Regions from separate parts of the Bartonella rhinolophi genome, predicted to be linked through region 2. Evidence: predicted binding sites of a transcription regulator. Region 2 holds the regulator's gene; the other holds the start of a gene.
What was found. The regulator HrcA, encoded in region 2, represses chaperone genes, less so after heat shock. The targets are predictions, from matches to a motif close to GTTAGCACTCNCNNNNNGNGAGTGCTAAC.

Region 1: a site for HrcA is predicted at 6,693-6,721, ahead of groES (co-chaperone GroES). Genes of this name have one in related genera too.

The regions. Positions count from the first base shown of each region.
Region 1 covers NZ_JBAFWY010000005.1:103,015-111,749, reverse strand. Annotated here, with positions in the region: gene V5N67_RS04610 (TIGR04086 family membrane protein) at 1-556, opposite strand, end outside; gene hisS (histidine--tRNA ligase) at 811-2,298, shown strand; gene V5N67_RS04600 (peroxiredoxin) at 2,417-2,941, opposite strand; gene V5N67_RS04595 (alpha-D-glucose phosphate-specific phosphoglucomutase) at 3,127-4,755, shown strand; gene fumC (class II fumarate hydratase) at 5,160-6,548, opposite strand; gene groES (co-chaperone GroES) at 6,770-7,066, shown strand; gene groL (chaperonin GroEL) at 7,129-8,735, shown strand, end outside.
Region 2 covers NZ_JBAFWY010000001.1:236,312-245,046, reverse strand. Annotated here, with positions in the region: gene V5N67_RS00975 (M48 family metallopeptidase) at 1-303, shown strand, start outside; gene dapE (succinyl-diaminopimelate desuccinylase) at 499-1,671, shown strand; gene hemW (radical SAM family heme chaperone HemW) at 1,713-2,912, opposite strand; gene rdgB (RdgB/HAM1 family non-canonical purine NTP pyrophosphatase) at 2,909-3,556, opposite strand; gene hrcA (heat-inducible transcriptional repressor HrcA) at 3,876-4,946, shown strand; gene grpE (nucleotide exchange factor GrpE) at 5,070-5,750, shown strand; gene thpR (RNA 2',3'-cyclic phosphodiesterase) at 5,858-6,397, opposite strand; gene V5N67_RS00940 (HPr family phosphocarrier protein) at 7,019-7,318, opposite strand; gene V5N67_RS00935 (PTS sugar transporter subunit IIA) at 7,336-7,731, opposite strand; gene V5N67_RS00930 (HPr kinase/phosphatase C-terminal domain-containing protein) at 7,860-8,324, opposite strand; gene V5N67_RS00925 (sensor histidine kinase) at 8,348-8,735, opposite strand, start outside.

The DNA of each region.
Region 1 (8,735 bases), on a different contig from region 2:
ATTGATCAAAGAAATGTCCATTGTTGTTTGGATCTTGCAACAAATGTTCAAACTCTTCAATATTTAATTTTGTCAACACAGGGGGGTGACTGGTCCCTAAGGGGAGAGTGGATTGTGGTGCCCCAGAATTGTTCTCTAAGGCAGCTTGAGCGCTTAGGCTGGCTACACTTGAAACCAAAAGAGTGGCTTGGATCGTCATAAGAAGCGTTAACAACGCCCATGTTAAAAATCCATGTAAAGCGCCTGATATTTGCGCAAAACGTCCAGCAATAAAACTACCACTTGCAAGGCTGAAAAGCATAACAATAAGCGAGCCTATGCCAACAGATAAAAAACTTCCTCCAAATGGAGAGGAAGAATAAGGGTCAATTTGTCCTAATCCTAATGCGGCTACAAAAAAAGATAAGCAGATCGATGTCGCAAGTGCGGTCACTAAACCTGCAAATATTGCTGACCATGAAATAGACGGGAAAAAAAAGGGATAATCTGTTGCTACAATCGTATCTTCTAAATAAGGGCTATCAAATAATGGATCTCTGGGAATGCGGGTTTCCATGGGATGGTCTCCTTGTAATAATTCTACAAGTTAAAATGCTCGTTGAATAATTATGTTCCAAAGTGAGTAGAAAACATCAAAAAGAGATGCGGATTATTCTCCTGAAAGTCTTGTAAAAAAGCTTCTGGGATAAATTTGTAAAGCAAAAGCTGGTGTTTATTGCGTAACGTTAAGTCTAGAAAGTCATTGCAGTGTGCTTTTCTATAAGATAGACACGAGTTATTCGTAGATACATATTGTTGCTAGAGAAAAACATGTCATCAAAACAAGAAAAAATCAAAGCCCGTTTACCACGTGGTTTTGTTGATCGTATGAACGCACAGTTGTATGCAACTGAAACAATGATTGCTCAGATTCGTGAAGTTTATGAGCTTTACGGTTTTGAAGCGCTGGAAACACCAATTTTTGAATATACGGATGTTCTTGGGAAGTTTTTACCTGACGCAGATCGTCCAAATGCAGGAGTGTTTTCTTTACAAGATGATGATGAGCAATGGATGTCTTTGCGTTATGATCTTACCGCGCCGCTTGCACGTTATTTCGCAGAGAATTTTGAAATTTTGCCAAAACCTTATCGAAGTTATCGTCTTGGTTTTGTTTTTCGTAATGAAAAACCTGGACCAGGGAGGTTTCGGCAATTTATGCAGTTTGATGCTGATATTGTTGGAACACCAGCAGTAGCCGCTGATGCTGAAATCTGCATGATGGCAGCCGATAGTTTAGAAAAACTAGGGATTGCACGTCATGATTATGTTATTCGTTTAAATAATCGAAAAATTTTGGATGCTGTTTTGGAGCAAATTGGCTTGAGAGAAAGTGAACAGGGTGAAAAACGTTTAACTGTTCTCAGGGCGATTGATAAACTAGATAAATTTGGTTCTGAAGGGGTGCGTTTGCTTTTAGGTAAGGGACGTCTAGATGAAAGTGGTGATTTCACCAAGGGAGCCGAGCTGAAGGAGAAAGAGATTGATTGTATTCTCGCTTTGACTGCTGTTGAAGCTGAAACAGCAGATGAAGCGATTGATACCCTTAAAAAAGTGGTTGGCAATCATGCTCAGGGGCTTGAAGGGGTTCGCGAACTTGAAATAATGCAGGCTATTTTTACAGAAAATGGTTATCACGATCGCATCAAGATTGATCCATCGGTGATACGTGGACTGGACTATTATACAGGACCTGTTTTTGAGGCAGCGTTGCTTTTCGATGTTCTCAATGATGATGGGAAAAAAGTTGTTTTTGGATCTGTTGGTGGTGGAGGGCGCTATGATGGGTTGGTTGCGCGCTTTCGTGGTGAAAATGTTCCAGCAACAGGTTTTTCAATAGGCGTATCACGCTTGATATCGGCTTTGCAAAACCTTGGCAAGTTGCCTGTGGAGGAAACTGCGGGACCAGTTGTGGTTTTGATGATGGATAAAGAGCCAGAGGCAGTTGCGCGATATCAAAAAATGGTAATGCAGTTGCGCAATGCGGGAATTCGTTCTGAGCTTTATTTGGGAGGAGCGGGGATCAAAGCGCAGATGAAATATGCAGATCGGCGTCATGCCCCTTGTGTGGTGATCCAAGGGTCACAAGAACGAAAAGATGGGAAAATACAAATCAAAGATTTGGTCGAAGGTGCGCGGCTGTCGCATGAAATTAAGGATAATCAAACATGGCGCGAAAGTCGACCAGCGCAAATCATGGTTGATGAAGATCAATTGGTCAAAGCAGTACAGACTATTTTAGCAACCCAAAAATTATAAAATTTTGATGCTTTAAATATCAAAACTGTTGTCTCAAAATAAATGAAAATTAAATAACACAAACTCCTTTGAAAAAAGAAGCTTGTGTCATTTTTTGTTAAGTGATTTTGACTTGGAATTAACTTTTTAGTGCTTTTAAAATACTTTGCGGTGAGGAAACTTCATAAGGGTCTGTCGTGCAATTGTCTGAGAAACCTTCTTCTTCAAACCATTGCTCAATAACTCCATCGTTAATAACAGCAGCATAGCGCCATGAACGCATTCCAAAACCAAGATTGTCTTTGGCAACCAACATTCCCATTTTGCGTGTGAATTCGCCCGAGCCATCGGGGATTAATTTCACATTTTTAATGTCTTGTGTTTTTCCCCAAGCATTCATGACAAAAGTATCATTAACAGAAAGGCAGTAAATTTCATCAATGCCCTCTTTTTTAAACTCATCATAAAGCTTTTCAAAATCAGGGAGCTGAAAGGTTGAGCAAGTAGGCGTAAAAGCTCCTGGAAGAGAAAAGAGAATAACCCGTTTTCCTTTAAAATAAGTATCACTGTTCACATCTTGCCACCGATAAGGGTTATTCCCACCAATTGATTCATCACGCACGCGTGTGTGGAAGGTTACGCTGGGAACTTTTTTGCTCATCATAATTATGCTCCTATATCTTTTATGAGAGGTATGTTTAAAAGCGCGTTGAAGAACGCATTTCAAACAAGTGTATATTATTGCAATGAGTTTGCAAATATTTCATTCTTCCGTCAAGTAGAATCATGGTCGACTTTGGGGGATGTTCACCTTAAAATCAAACAAAAGGATATGAAGGCACTTTCATGATCATAATAAACACAGTTTTGACCACGGCTTTTGATGATCAAAAACTGGGAACATCTGGTTTGCGCAAAAGAGTGTCTGTTTTTCAACAGCCCCATTATGTTGAAAATTTTATTCAATCTCTTTTTAATAGCATTGGGAATGTTGAGGGAAAATTGTTCATTCTTGGAGGAGATGGACGCTATTTTAATCGCACGCTTATTCAAATTGTATTAAAAATGGCAGCCGCTCATGGTATCGCTTGTGTAAAAGTTGGAAGAGGAGGCATTTTATCTACACCTGCTGTTTCACATCTTATTCGCAAATATCATGCACAGGGTGGTATTATTCTTTCGGCAAGTCACAATCCTGCAGGTGCAGATGGGGATTGTGGTATAAAATACAATATCTCTAATGGTGGACCTGCTCCTGATGCTCTGTGTGAAGTTATTTTTGCGACATCAAAACGTCTTTCTTCTTATAAAATTGTTGAAGCTCCAGACGTTGATTTAGAGGTGGAAGGTACGACCTTTATAGGGACTATGCAGGTCGATATTATTGATCCTGTAGAAGATTATGTTGCTTTGATGCAAAAAATTTTTGATTTTGATCGCATTGCTGAGGCAGTTGCAGAAGGATTAACTTTGCGATTTGATGCGATGCATGCGGTGACGGGGCCTTACGCACGAGAAATTTTTGAAAAATGCTTAGGATTTTGTCAGGGGACGGTGGTGAATGGTACTCCTTTGCCAGATTTTGGAGGGAGGCATCCAGATCCAAATTTGATTCATGCTAAGGATCTCTATGATGTGTTGATGTCTGATTATGCACCAGATCTTGGAGCTGCGTCAGATGGCGATGGAGATCGTAATCTCATTATCGGTCGGAAACAATTTGTTACGCCTTCCGATTCTTTGGCTATTATGGTTGCACATGCACATCTTATTAGAGGTTATCGGCAAGGGGTTAGGGGGGTTGCTCGCTCTATGCCAACGGGGCGTGCAGTGGATCTTGTTGCTCAAAAAAAAGGATTGAATTGTTTTGAAACGCCAACGGGCTGGAAGTTTTTTGGGTCGCTTTTGGATGATGAAAAGGTGACTTTTTGTGGTGAAGAAAGCTTTGGAACAGGATCGCATCACATCCGTGAAAAGGACGGTTTGTGGGCTGTGTTATTTTGGTTAAATCTTTTAGCTGTGACGGGAAAGTCTGTAGCACAAATTGTTCAGCAACACTGGTGCACTTATGGACGTTTTTACACTTTACGTCATGATTATGAAGAAGTGGAGATACAAAAAGCATATGCAATCTTGGATCAGTTGCGTACGCATTTACCACAGGCAGGAACAAAAGTTGCTGGATTAACAGTCGAAAAAGCAGATGATTTTGTCTATTGTGATCCTGTTGATCAAAGTGTTAGCACACGACAAGGAATACGCATTTTTTTTGATAATGGAGCACGGTTAGTGGTGCGCTTGTCTGGGACAGGAACGGTGGGCGCTACCTTGCGGCTTTATTTTGAACAGTATGAAAGCGATTCACGCAAACATACAAAAGAGCCGCAAGAAGTGTTTCAACCTTTACAACAAGCGGCACTGCAATTGTTAAATATACATCACCACTTAGGTTGCAAGCGACCCAATATTATTACATAGAAATCTGTATTAAGTGACCTAGTCGTGAGTGGTGAATCATGTTTGAAAAATCAATTGGCTGCTCGTAATCATCTCTAAAAAATCTAGCTTTAACGACTGACGAAACAATCATGATAGCGCTCAGTAACAGCGATGATCTCTAACCCATAAAATCTTCTCATAAAGTGCAAAAGCATAAGCTTTAATACGTGAAGTGCATATCATTTTTGTTGCTTTTACAACTCCAACTGCTTGTTTATAATTAATTTGTTCATGAGCAATTTCTGGCGCAGAAGTTGTTTATGAATATGAGAAAATGTTTCACTGCAGCAGACGGTACTTTAAATTGCTAAAACAACAACTTCCATTTGGGTCGTTCCCGACCCAAATGATTCTATCATAGAGATGATCTGTATTTAAGTGATTTATTGTGGGTGGATCATCTTTTTGGGATCAACCAATTGGTCATAATCTTCTCCAGAAACACCAGCTTTGATAGCTTCAGCACGCAAAGTGGTATCATTTTTATGCGCTGCTTTGGCAATTTCAGCAGCCTTTTCATAACCAATTTTTGGTGCAAGAGCTGTGACTAACATGAGAGAACGTTCCATGAGAGAGTGGATATGGACGCGATTGGCACGGAGTCCTTGAACGCAATGCGTATCAAAAGAACGCATGCAATCTCCAAGAAGGGTAATCGATTGTAAAACATTATAGCCAATCACAGGCTTATAAACATTGAGTTCAAAATGTCCCTGACTTGCGGCAAATGTGATGCTGGTATGATTACCGAAAACTTGACATGCAACCATAGTCATTGCTTCACATTGGGTAGGATTGACTTTCCCTGGCATAATAGAAGACCCTGGTTCATTTTCTGGGAGCTCGAGTTCTCCCAAGCCTGAGCGTGGACCTGAGCCTAAAAATCGAATGTCATTGGCAATTTTGAAAAGATCAGCTGCAAGTGCATTTAAGCTTCCATGGAAATGTGCAAGTGCTCCATGATGTGCAAGTGCTTCAAATTTGTTATGAGCAGTTTTAAAGGTTATTCCTGTAAGAGTGCTGATGTTTTTAGCAAATGCAACGTCAAACCCCTGTGGTGCATTAAGCCCCGTTCCAACAGCAGTGCCCCCTTGGGCAAGCATCTGGACATCGTCAAGAGCTGTTTCAATGCGCTCGCGGTTGGCTTTTAGTGCAGCTCGGTAGCCTGAAAATTCTTGCCCCAACGTTAGGGGTGTTGCATCTTGCGTGTGGGTGCGCCCAATTTTAATGATGTCGGCAAATTCTTCTTCTTTTTTTTCTAAAGTGGTAATAAGGGCATCAAGGATGGGAAATAAGTGTTGGCGTGTTTGTAGTGTAGTTGCAATGTGGAGCGCTGTGGGAAAAGAATCGTTTGATGATTGGCTCATATTGACGTGGTCATTGGGGTGAACGGGTGCTTTGCTGCCAAGTTTCCCTCCCAAGAGCATGCTTGCATGGTTGGCAATGACTTCATTTACGTTCATATTGCTTTGTGTGCCAGAACCTGTTTGCCAGACAGAAAGTGGAAAATGCGTGTCAAATGTGCCTGCAAGGACTTCGTCTGCGGCAGTAACAATCGCTTTCCCTATGTTTTGCGGAAGTTTGCCTTTTTCCATATTTACAAGGGCTGCGGCTTTTTTGATAAGGCTTAAGGCATAGATAACGGTGAGAGGCTGTTTTTCTATACCGATATTAAAATTATGGAGAGAACGTTCAGTTTGCGCCCCCCAATAACGATCTTGGCGTACCGAAATCGTTCCAAAGCTATCTGTTTCCTGACGTGTTTCAACCATGATAAAATCCTTTTATGTTCACAGGTTCATAAAAGGATAGATAACGCAAAATAGAAAATAGAGGCAAGGCTTTGGAGCTTCTTTAAGATAAATTTTATGAGAATTGTTGACATTGTGAAGGAGGGATTTTATATTTTTACCATTGTTAGCACTCATTCCTAGAGAGCGCTAACAATGACTTAAGATTAATGCAATTCTAATTAAGTTTAAGGATTTAGAATATGGCTAACATACAATTCCGTCCACTTCACGATCGTGTCGTTGTCCGTCGAGTTGAATCTGAAAGCAAGACTGCTGGCGGGATTATCATCCCCGATACAGCAAAAGAAAAACCTCAAGAAGGGGAAGTTATTGCTGTTGGCAATGGCGCTCTTGATGATAATGGGAAGCGTGTGCCTTTAGAAGTGAAAGCGGGGGATCGTATTTTGTTTGGAAAATGGTCTGGAACCGAAGTAAAGATTAATGGTGAAGATCTCTTAATCATGAAAGAATCTGACATTATGGGAATTTTGGGGTAATTGAGCCTCTCAATTTTTTCATCTTGTAATATTTTTAGACAAAAACTCCAAGGAGAAATTAAATGGCTGCTAAAGAAGTCAAATTTGGCCGTGAAGCACGTGAGCGTTTGGTGCGTGGTGTTGATATCCTTGCTAATGCTGTTAAGGTAACGCTCGGCCCTAAAGGTCGCAATGTGGTGATTGATAAATCATTTGGTGCACCTCGCATCACAAAAGATGGTGTATCTGTTGCAAAAGAAATCGAACTGGAAGATAAGTTCGAAAATATGGGTGCGCAAATGTTGCGTGAAGTGGCTTCTAAAACCAATGACATTGCTGGTGATGGAACAACAACTGCAACTGTTTTGGGACAAGCTATTGTACAAGAAGGGGTAAAAGCCGTTGCTGCTGGCATGAACCCAATGGATCTGAAACGTGGGATCGATGCTGCTGTTGATGAAGTGGTGGCAAATCTTTTCAAAAAAGCAAAGAAAATCCAAACTTCAGAAGAAATCGCACAAGTGGGAACAATTTCTGCTAATGGTGCTGCAGAAATCGGTAAAATGATTGCTAATGCCATGGAAAAAGTTGGCAATGAAGGTGTCATTACCGTGGAAGAAGCAAAAACTGCTGAAACCGAATTGGAAGTTGTGGAAGGAATGCAATTCGACCGTGGATATCTTTCCCCTTATTTTGTCACAAATGCTGACAAAATGGTGGCAGATCTCGATGATCCTTACATCCTTATTCACGAAAAGAAATTGTCTAATTTACAATCTCTTTTACCAGTGCTTGAAGCTGTTGTTCAGTCTGGCAAACCACTTCTCATTATTGCTGAGGATGTTGAAGGTGAAGCTTTGGCAACGCTGGTTGTCAACAAGCTACGCGGTGGTTTGAAAATTGCTGCTGTGAAAGCTCCAGGATTTGGTGATCGCCGTAAAGCAATGCTCGAAGATATTGCAATCTTGACATCTGGTCAGGTTATTTCTGAAGATGTTGGTATTAAATTAGAAAATGTCACTTTGGATATGCTTGGTCGTGCAAAGAAAGTGAATATTTCTAAAGAAAACACCACGATTATTGATGGTGCAGGGAAAAAAGCTGAAATCGATGCACGCGTTAATCAGATTAAGGTGCAGATCGAAGAAACAACTTCTGACTATGATCGTGAAAAACTGCAAGAAAGACTTGCAAAACTTGCTGGTGGTGTTGCTGTTATCCGTGTTGGCGGTGCAACAGAAGTTGAAGTGAAAGAAAAGAAAGATCGTGTTGATGATGCCTTGAATGCAACACGTGCTGCTGTGGAAGAAGGTATTGTTGCTGGTGGTGGAACAGCGTTATTGCGTGCTGCAAATGCGTTGACTGTTAAAGGAAGCAATCCTGATCAAGAAGCTGGTATCAATATTGTGCGCCGTGCATTACAGGCACCAGCACGTCAAATTGCTACCAATGCAGGTGAAGAAGCAGCAATTATTGTTGGAAAAGTGCTTGAAAATAATTCAGACACATTTGGTTACAACACTGCAACAGGTCAATTTGGTGATTTGATTGCTCTGGGAATTGTTGATCCAGTAAAAGTTGTGCGTTCTGCTCTTCAGAATGCTGCGTCAATTGCGAGCCTTCTCATTACAACAGAAGCAATGGTTGCTGAAGTTCCAAAGAAAGATGCTCCAGTGCCTCCAATGCCTGG
Region 2 (8,735 bases):
GCAAATGAAGTAGAATGTCAGGTAAGGTCAATTTGTTATAAGGATACCAAGAGTCGCTGGGGATCTTGTTCAACAGATGGGCGTCTTTCTTTTTCTTGGCGTCTTGTTATGGCGCCAAAGGAAATTGTAGAATATGTCGTTGCACATGAAGTAGCCCATCTTCTTGAAATGAATCATGGGAAAAAATTTTGGGATATTTGTGAAAGACTTTGTCCCGATAGTAAAGCTTGTCGTGCTTGGTTAAAGAAAAATGGTTATAGGTTGCATGCAGTTAATTTTCATTCATATAAGCTGGAGATATGAAAAATAAGACATATTTGATGGAACTTCTTGTTTTGTATTCCGTTATATATGTGCTTCGTTGCATGGTCAGGAAGCCATTGAAGCCTCAGCACGATTGTCTTCCCCTACTTGGTTTGCTGAGTGTCTTCAATGTTTTGCTTTATCTTTTTTGTAATTCAGCTTAAATAATGCTCAATTCAGATTGGAAAAGTACTTATGTGTGTTCTCACAAATCCTATTCAGCTATTACAAGCCCTTATCCGTTGTCCTTCTGTTACACCTCATGAAGCAGGCGCCTTATCAACTTTAGAACAATTTTTAAAAAAGATGGGATTTAGTGTTGAGCGTCCTGTTTTTTCAGATAAAAATACACAAGATGTTGAAAATCTTTATGCAAAAATGGGGAAAGAGGGTTCGCATCTCATGTTTGCTGGTCATACTGATGTGGTACCACCAGGAGAGCTAGAAAATTGGAAACATCCTCCTTTTGAAGGTGTAATAGATCAAGGGAAATTATACGGACGGGGCGCTGTTGATATGAAGGGTGCGATCGCGTGCTTTATTGCAGCACTGGCTCGGGTTCTTGAGAGGCGTCCCATTAAAGGAACAGTAAGTTTTCTGATCACTGGCGATGAAGAAGGTCCAGCTATTAACGGTACGGTAAAGCTTCTAAAGTGGGCAGAACAAAAAGGTGAAAAATGGACTGCGGCTCTTGTAGGAGAACCAACGAGCGTAAAAACCGTTGGTGATGTGATCAAGATTGGTCGTCGAGGATCAATTTCTGGTATCATTACGGTCAAAGGTCGCCAAGGTCATGTTGCTTTTCCTGAGCGGGCAGCTAATCCATTACCTTTAGCAAGTAAACTTATCCAAGCGTTGACACAAAATCCTTTGGATAAAGGAACGCAGAATTTTCAACCCAGTAATTTAGAATTAACAACCATTGATACAGGGAATTCTGCGGTAAATGTTATTCCAGCACAGGCGACGATACGTTTTAATATACGCTACAATGATCTATGGACAAAAGAAATGCTTGTGACAGAGATTGAAAAGCGTCTTGCTTTGGTGCAATCAAAGAACAAGAATGATCACTTACCTTACTATCAGCTGGAATGGGTGCAAAGTTTGGGGAGTGTTTTTGTGACCAAAAATGATAAACTCGTGAACACTTTATCAAATGCTATTGAAAGTGTGACAGGAAGTGTACCAGAGTGTTCAACTTCGGGTGGGACTTCTGATGCACGGTTTATTAAGGATTATTGCCCAGTGGTTGAATTTGGTTTACCAGGGCAGACTATGCACATGGTAGATGAGTGTGTAGCTCTTGATGCAATGGAAAGCCTCACTTCTATTTATGAACGTTTTATTGTCGATTTTTTTTCGTAGAAAAGCGATTACTTTGATGGCAGGTTGAAGTCATATGTGTTTTAATTTGCCAGTTGATTGATGATGTAGTCAAGAAGGATACGTCCTGTTGTTGTGGCTTTTAAGCACTGGTTTCCTACCATTTTTACCAATCCTTGTTGTTGTAAAGCGATAAGTTTGTCCATTGATAAGCCATTGGGGCTTAAAGCTTCATAACGGGTTAGATCCAAACCTTCTGAAAGGCGCAAGCCCATAAGAAGCATTTCGTTTGCTTGTTGTTCTTTGGTCAATTGTTCTGTTTCGACGCAGCCATGCCCTGTAGTTTCGACTAATTCGAGCCAATGTTCGGGATATTTTTCATTTATTGTTACATAACGTTCATGATTTGTAATTTGAGATGAAGGTGCTTTTGAAAAGGAAGAGGAATCGCTTGGTAGGTACTTGATAAAGCGTCCATGTGCTCCTGGACCAAAGCCCGCATATTCATGATAACGCCAGTAAAGAAGATTGTGCGCTGATTCAGCACCAGGTATTGCATAATTTGAGATCTCATAGGCTGGAAGTCCACACATAGTGGTTATTTCTTGGGTGAGATGATACATATCTGCTGCAAGCTCTGATGCGGGAAGGGTAAGTCTTCCTGCGGCATGAAGTCGTTTAAAAGCAGTGCCTTCCTCTATAGTCAATTGATAAAGAGAAAGGTGGTCTGCTGCCAAATCAATAGCTTGAAAAAGTTCATATTTCCATTGTTCGAGTGTTTGTTCGGGGCGAGCATAGATTAAATCAAAGGATAAACGTGGAAAGATTTTCCGCGCTAAAGTAATAGCGTTAAGGGCTTGTTTCACATCATGAAGACGACCAAGTTTTCGCAGTGCTTTGTCATTGAGTGCTTGTACGCCTAGAGAAAGGCGGTTAACTCCTGCTGCGCGATATCCACGAAAGCGTTCTGCTTCTACACTGGATGGATTGGCCTCCAGTGTGATTTCAACTTGATTATCGACTGTCCACTTTTTTGCGATAGCTTGCAATAAGGCATATACAGTCTGAGGCGTCATGAGGGAGGGTGTTCCTCCGCCGATAAAAATACTCGTAATATGACGTGGACCTATTTTATGGTATTGCGTTTCTATTTCGCGTTCAAAGGCGGTTACAAAACGTGATTGATCCACCCCATTTACGCGAACATGTGAATTAAAATCACAATAGGGGCATTTGGCAGTACAAAAGGGCCAATGAATGTAAATACCAAAAGATTCATTCATGAGAGTGCCAAAAGGTTTTCTGCAAAAAGCTTGAAAGCGCGCGCGCGATGTGAGAGAGGTGTTTTATCATTGAGTTTCCAGCCATGTTTTTGCTCCGTTGACATTTCACCAAAAGTATTTTCATACCCATCTGGTAAAAAAATAGGATCAAAGCCAAAACCTTTATCTCCGCGCGGAGGCCAAATAAATGTACCTTCCACGCTGCCGCGGAAATAATCTGCGTAACCATCGGGCCATGCAATACAGATGACCGATATAAATCGGCTTTTCCGTTGGCTTTTTTCATATGCTCCAATTTTTTGAAGTTCGTTTTCTATTTTTTGCATAGCTTGTGAATAATTACGTGTACCATCGGATTGAAGAGCCCAATCAGCTGTATAAACACCTGGCGCACCATTTAATGCGTCCACTTCCATGCCAGAGTCATCAGATAAGGCAGGAAATCCTGTATTTTTTGCAGCTGAAAAAGCTTTTATGTAAGCATTTTCTTCAAATGTTGTTCCTGTTTCTTGTGGTTCGAGCAAACCGAGCTTCTTTGCTGAAAGTGTTGTTAAACCAAAAGGAGCGATCAATGTAGTAATTTCGTGCAATTTATCGATGTTATGTGTGGCAATGACGAGATTTTGAGTTGCTATGCTTCTCATATACATTTCTCCAAAATGAAGTGAAGTGGCTATTTTCTGTATTTAAAACGAGCTGAAATGATCGTATGATATGGGTCTTATAAAATTTTACAAGATATGATTTTTCCGTATGTTTGCTGATATTTAGTTTAAATAAGGTTTTCTGTATTGGATGAGAGGGCAGTGGGAGAAATCCAAGAGAAGTATCTTTCTTTTTGACGATGGTATTTTTTTTATGATAAATATGCGATATACCTTTGCACCACTTTAAACTATTTGACCAAACCTTGGCAGGATTTATATAAGAAGCAAGTATTTTTAAAGTAGTGAAACAATTGTGATGAGACACAAATCGATTGATGATGAACTAAAATGTCTTGATGAGCGTTCGCGTGATATTTTTCGTCATATTGTTGAAGCTTACCTTAATGATGGTGAACCTGTAGGATCACGAAATCTTTCTCGGCTTTTACAACAGACATTATCACCTGCAACGATTCGTAATGTCATGAGTGATCTTGAACATCTTGGTTTGATTTATGCGCCTCATGTTTCTGCAGGGCGAATGCCGACACAATCAGGCTTACGATTTTTTGTTGATGCATTTATGGAAGCAGGTGATTTGCCGACACAGGAGCGCGAAAATATTGAAAATCAAGTCAAAGAGGCTGGCCATACACAATCGGTTGAACATTTTCTCATTCAAGCTAGCCAAGTTCTTTCAGATCTTTCACGTGGGGCGGGGCTAGTTCTTGCGACAAAACATGAAGGAACATTGAAGCATATTGAATTTGTGCGCCTTGATAGAGAGCATGCTCTTGCAGTTTTAGTGACTCAAAGAGGTGAGGTTGAAAATCGTATTGTTAATTTACCAGAAGGGGTTACCCATGCACAATTGACAGAGGCAACAAATTTTCTTAATGCACATATTCAGGGGCGCACATTGCGTGAAGCGAAAGAGGAAATTGCGCGTTTATGCTCTGAAACACGAGCTGCACTCGATCATTTGTCTCATCATCTTGTGGAAACTGGGCTTGCTCTTTGGGGAGGAGAAGATGCTAATCATAAAATACATCTTATTGTTCGTGGGCGAAGCAATTTGCTTGAAAATGTAAAAGCAGAAGAAGATTTAGAGCGATTACGACATCTGTTTGATGATCTGGAAACGCGTGAAAGTATGGCACAACTGCTCGATTTAACGGATGAAGGTTCGGGCGTTCGTATCTTTATTGGTTCAGAAAATAAGTTATTTTCGCTTTCTGGTTCTTCCTTAGTGGTGGCACCTTATTGTGATTCACAACAAAGAGTCGTCGGCGCTTTGGGGATTATTGGGCCGACACGGCTTAATTATGCAAGGATCGTTCCTATGGTTGATTATACGGCTCAACTTGTGTCGCAATTGTTGCGTTAGACTATTAGGTTGGGTATTCTATTATAGACATTCATTGTGTTGAGATGTGTAAATACCCCTTGATTTTTGTCTGTAAAGTTTCGATATCGAGAATAACAAGTCTTATGAAGGAATGAAATTTTTATGTCTAATGAAAAAAACAAATTTACTAGCGCTTCATTTGAAAATTGCGATTTGAAAAATCCAGCTGATCACGCTACGCTTAAACAAGCTGCTGATGAATTTTTGAAAATGCATGAAACAGAAAATCACGCAGACGTTGAAGAGCGCACAGATGTTAAAAAAGAAGGCGATGAATGTACCAATTCCTTGGATGTTTTGCAGGATGAAAATAAAGAACTAAAAGACCAACTTTTACGTCTTGCTGCAGATATGGAAAATCTTCGGCGCCGTACTGCGCGTGATGTGGCTGATGCGAGAGCTTATTCAATTGCTAATTTTGCACGTGATATGTTATCTGTTTCTGATAATCTTAATCGTGCTTTGGAGGCTATTCCAGAGGGTGCACGGGAAAATGATGCTGGTTTGAAAGCATTAGCTGAGGGTGTTGAAATGACTGAGCGTGCAATGATGGCAGCATTAGAGCGTCATGGGGTGAAGAAAATTCATCCAGAGGGGCAAAAATTTGATCCCCATTTTCACCAAGCGATGTTTGAAATTCCTAATTCTGATGTTCCAGATAATACCGTTCAGCAGGTTGTTCAAGCAGGCTATATCATCGGTGAACGTGTCCTACGTCCAGCGATAGTTGGTGTCACAAAAAGTGGAGCAAAAGAAGCTTTCGTTGAGCCTGATCCAGCATAAATATATCAGCAACAATATTCTCAGAATGAAACTATTAATATTATGTGCGGTTTCATATTTCTGAGGCATTTTTCAAAGAAGTTCTAAAGGGTGTTTTTAGCGCCCTTTTATGCTTGAAGTTCCCAACTTCCTTGCACTATATAAGGAACGTTGTCATCGACAGAGGGCGATGAAAATAAAACAAAATGATCAATATCAAAAAGAGGAAGCGAAAAATCACACCTAGAAGATACATAAGAAGAAAGATCTTCAGGTTGAACATCAAGCAATCGTGCAATGGTTATGTGAGGAGTGAACTTTCTTTGATCACGAGGTAATTTTAAACGTTCTTGAATACATTGTATCTGTTCATGCAAAAGATTGAGAGTTTCACAAGGTTCAATACGGACAACAAGAGAATCAGGAATAGTTTCTGAATCAAAAACCTTGGAATGATGAGTGCGTAATTGAAAAGGGGGAAGCTTTATTGTGTTAAAGGCACAAATAATTTCATCTGCTACGCAGCGTTCAACTTCGCCAAAAAAATACAAAGTAATGTGAAAATTTTGCGGATTCATCCATTGTACTTGAGGCAAACCATGCTGTAATGATACAAGTTTTTTCGTTATTTCTTGAGGAATCTGAAGAGCACTAAACAAACGTAGCATGATACTTCCTTATAGCTTAAAAGACACCGTCATAAACATGACGATAGATAAATTGATAGCAGCTCCTATTATGCTACTAAAGAAGAATTAATGTAGATAAAGAATGGCTAAAAAATGACTATCGTAAATAAATTGAATTTATAAGATTTGTTGATTACAAATATAGTTGTGATGCTAACAAGAGCCATATTTACGTAAAATTTATCGCACAGATATAGGGTTAGAAAATTACTTGTACTTTTATTATCAGCATTACAAATATTTACGAATATAATACAAAATAAAAAAAATTGCTAAAATTTTGATTGTAAAATAATCTTCACGGTTGTCAAAAATAAACCCAAGATGTTTTAGCATAATTAGTTAAAAAATCATATGTTTCTCTTTTATAAATATTTAACTAAAAATGTTAAGCATGGTGATAGCTATTTGGCTAAAGAGAGGTGTGTACAAATATTGTCATATAACTGACATAAATTCTTATATTTGAGATGATTATAATGCTAAAAGCACTCACATCTATATGGAATTATATGCTGATATTCATAAAAGAAAAAAGGGAGCTGATTAAAATAATGATGAGTTTAATTAAGGTGATGATAATTTTTTAGGCGAAGAGCTTTAATTCTCTTCCCCAAATTTATTTTTGATAAGTGTTTCAAGAGCATCAAGAGCATCAATTGCTTCGGGTCCTGAAACGTGGATAGTGATGTTACAGCCAGATGAAGCTGCTAACATCATAAGTCCCATAATTGATGAGCCACCGACGGTTTTTTCATCTTTTTCAACTTCAACAATGGCGTTAAAATTGTCAACAGTTTGTACAAATTTTGCAGAAGCACGTGCATGCAGTCCACGTTTATTACAAATATTGAGATGACGACTTAATATATTATTGGGAAGAGTTTCTTTAGAGGGCATCAGTGTTTAATTATCCGCTAAATCATGCTTGGCACATTAATATATTTGCGCCCCGCTTCTTGTGCTATTTTTAAGGCTTCTGATAATGAAATATCAGGGCATTGACGAATAGAGATTAGTTTAATGAGCATGGGAAGATTAACGCCCGCAATCATTTCAACCTGTCCTTTTTCAGTAACAGAAACAGCCATATTTGATGGTGTTCCACCGAATATATCTGTTAATATGATTACGCCATGATTTGTATTTGTGGAGGAAATTGCAGCTATAATATCACTTCGGCGCTGATCAATGTCATCATCAGGATATATGCATATTGTTGCGAATTTTTCTTGTGTTCCAATAACATGTTCCACAGCATGTAAAAATTCGATAGCCAATCCGCCGTGCGTAACAAGCACGAGTCCAATCATTTTACAAAAACTCCTGTTAATAAAGACCCCATACCGCGAGAGTATTATTTTACAAGGCTTTGCTGTACTTCCAAGAAAAATTTTCAAAAAAGAGAAAAAATAATGATTTTTTTATCTTCTGAAAAAAATTAGACAGATTTATGCCATATTGTTCTAAAAAAGAATGCTTCAATGGCTTGGCAAATGACTGTACAGTCTGCTTCATGAAGGCTGGGAAGCTTTAAAAGAGGAATGTGCAAATCCGCAAATTGAAAAGTCTGATTTGTGTAGAAACGTTCATATTCAGAGCCGAGAAGAATAACGCAGTCAATAATTGTTTGTTTTTCGAATTCTATTGTATAAAGACCAGCACCGCGAATTTCTATGCCACCTTGTAAATTTTCTGGAGTATATCCGTGAAGTTTTCCATTTTTTACACAAAGCATTGTATAATCATCACTGATAAGTTTTGCTTCACGTTTTGACCATCCAGCACGATCAAGTAAGGAAAGTGTGAGAGCTGATTTTCCTGATCCCGATGGACCTATAATCAACAGCCCTTTGCCTCCAAGTTGGAGACAGTTTGCATGTAGTATTTCATTTTTTGTTGTCATACTTTTTGCTTTGGATAAGAATCTTATTTGGCAAAGGGAAGTACAATAATAAATCGTGCACCAGTTTTACTATTTTCAGTTATGGGGTCAACAATATTTTCAGCTGTAATTGTCCCATTATGTGCTTCGATAATTTGTCGACTAATAAAAAGGCCGAGTCCTGAATTTTGTCCAAATGAATCTTCGCTTGGTCGATCGGTATAGAAGCGTTCAAAAATATGCTCAATATTTTCTGAGCGAATACCGGGACCATTGTCTTCAATTGTTAAGATGAGAGTTGAAGCGGTGCTTTTCATAGTTATACGAATCTGCCCACCATTATTAGGAATAAAGGAGCGTGCATTTTCAATGAGATTGGAAATAACTTGACCCAAACGAAGTTCATATCCTAACACAAGATAAGCTTTGCCA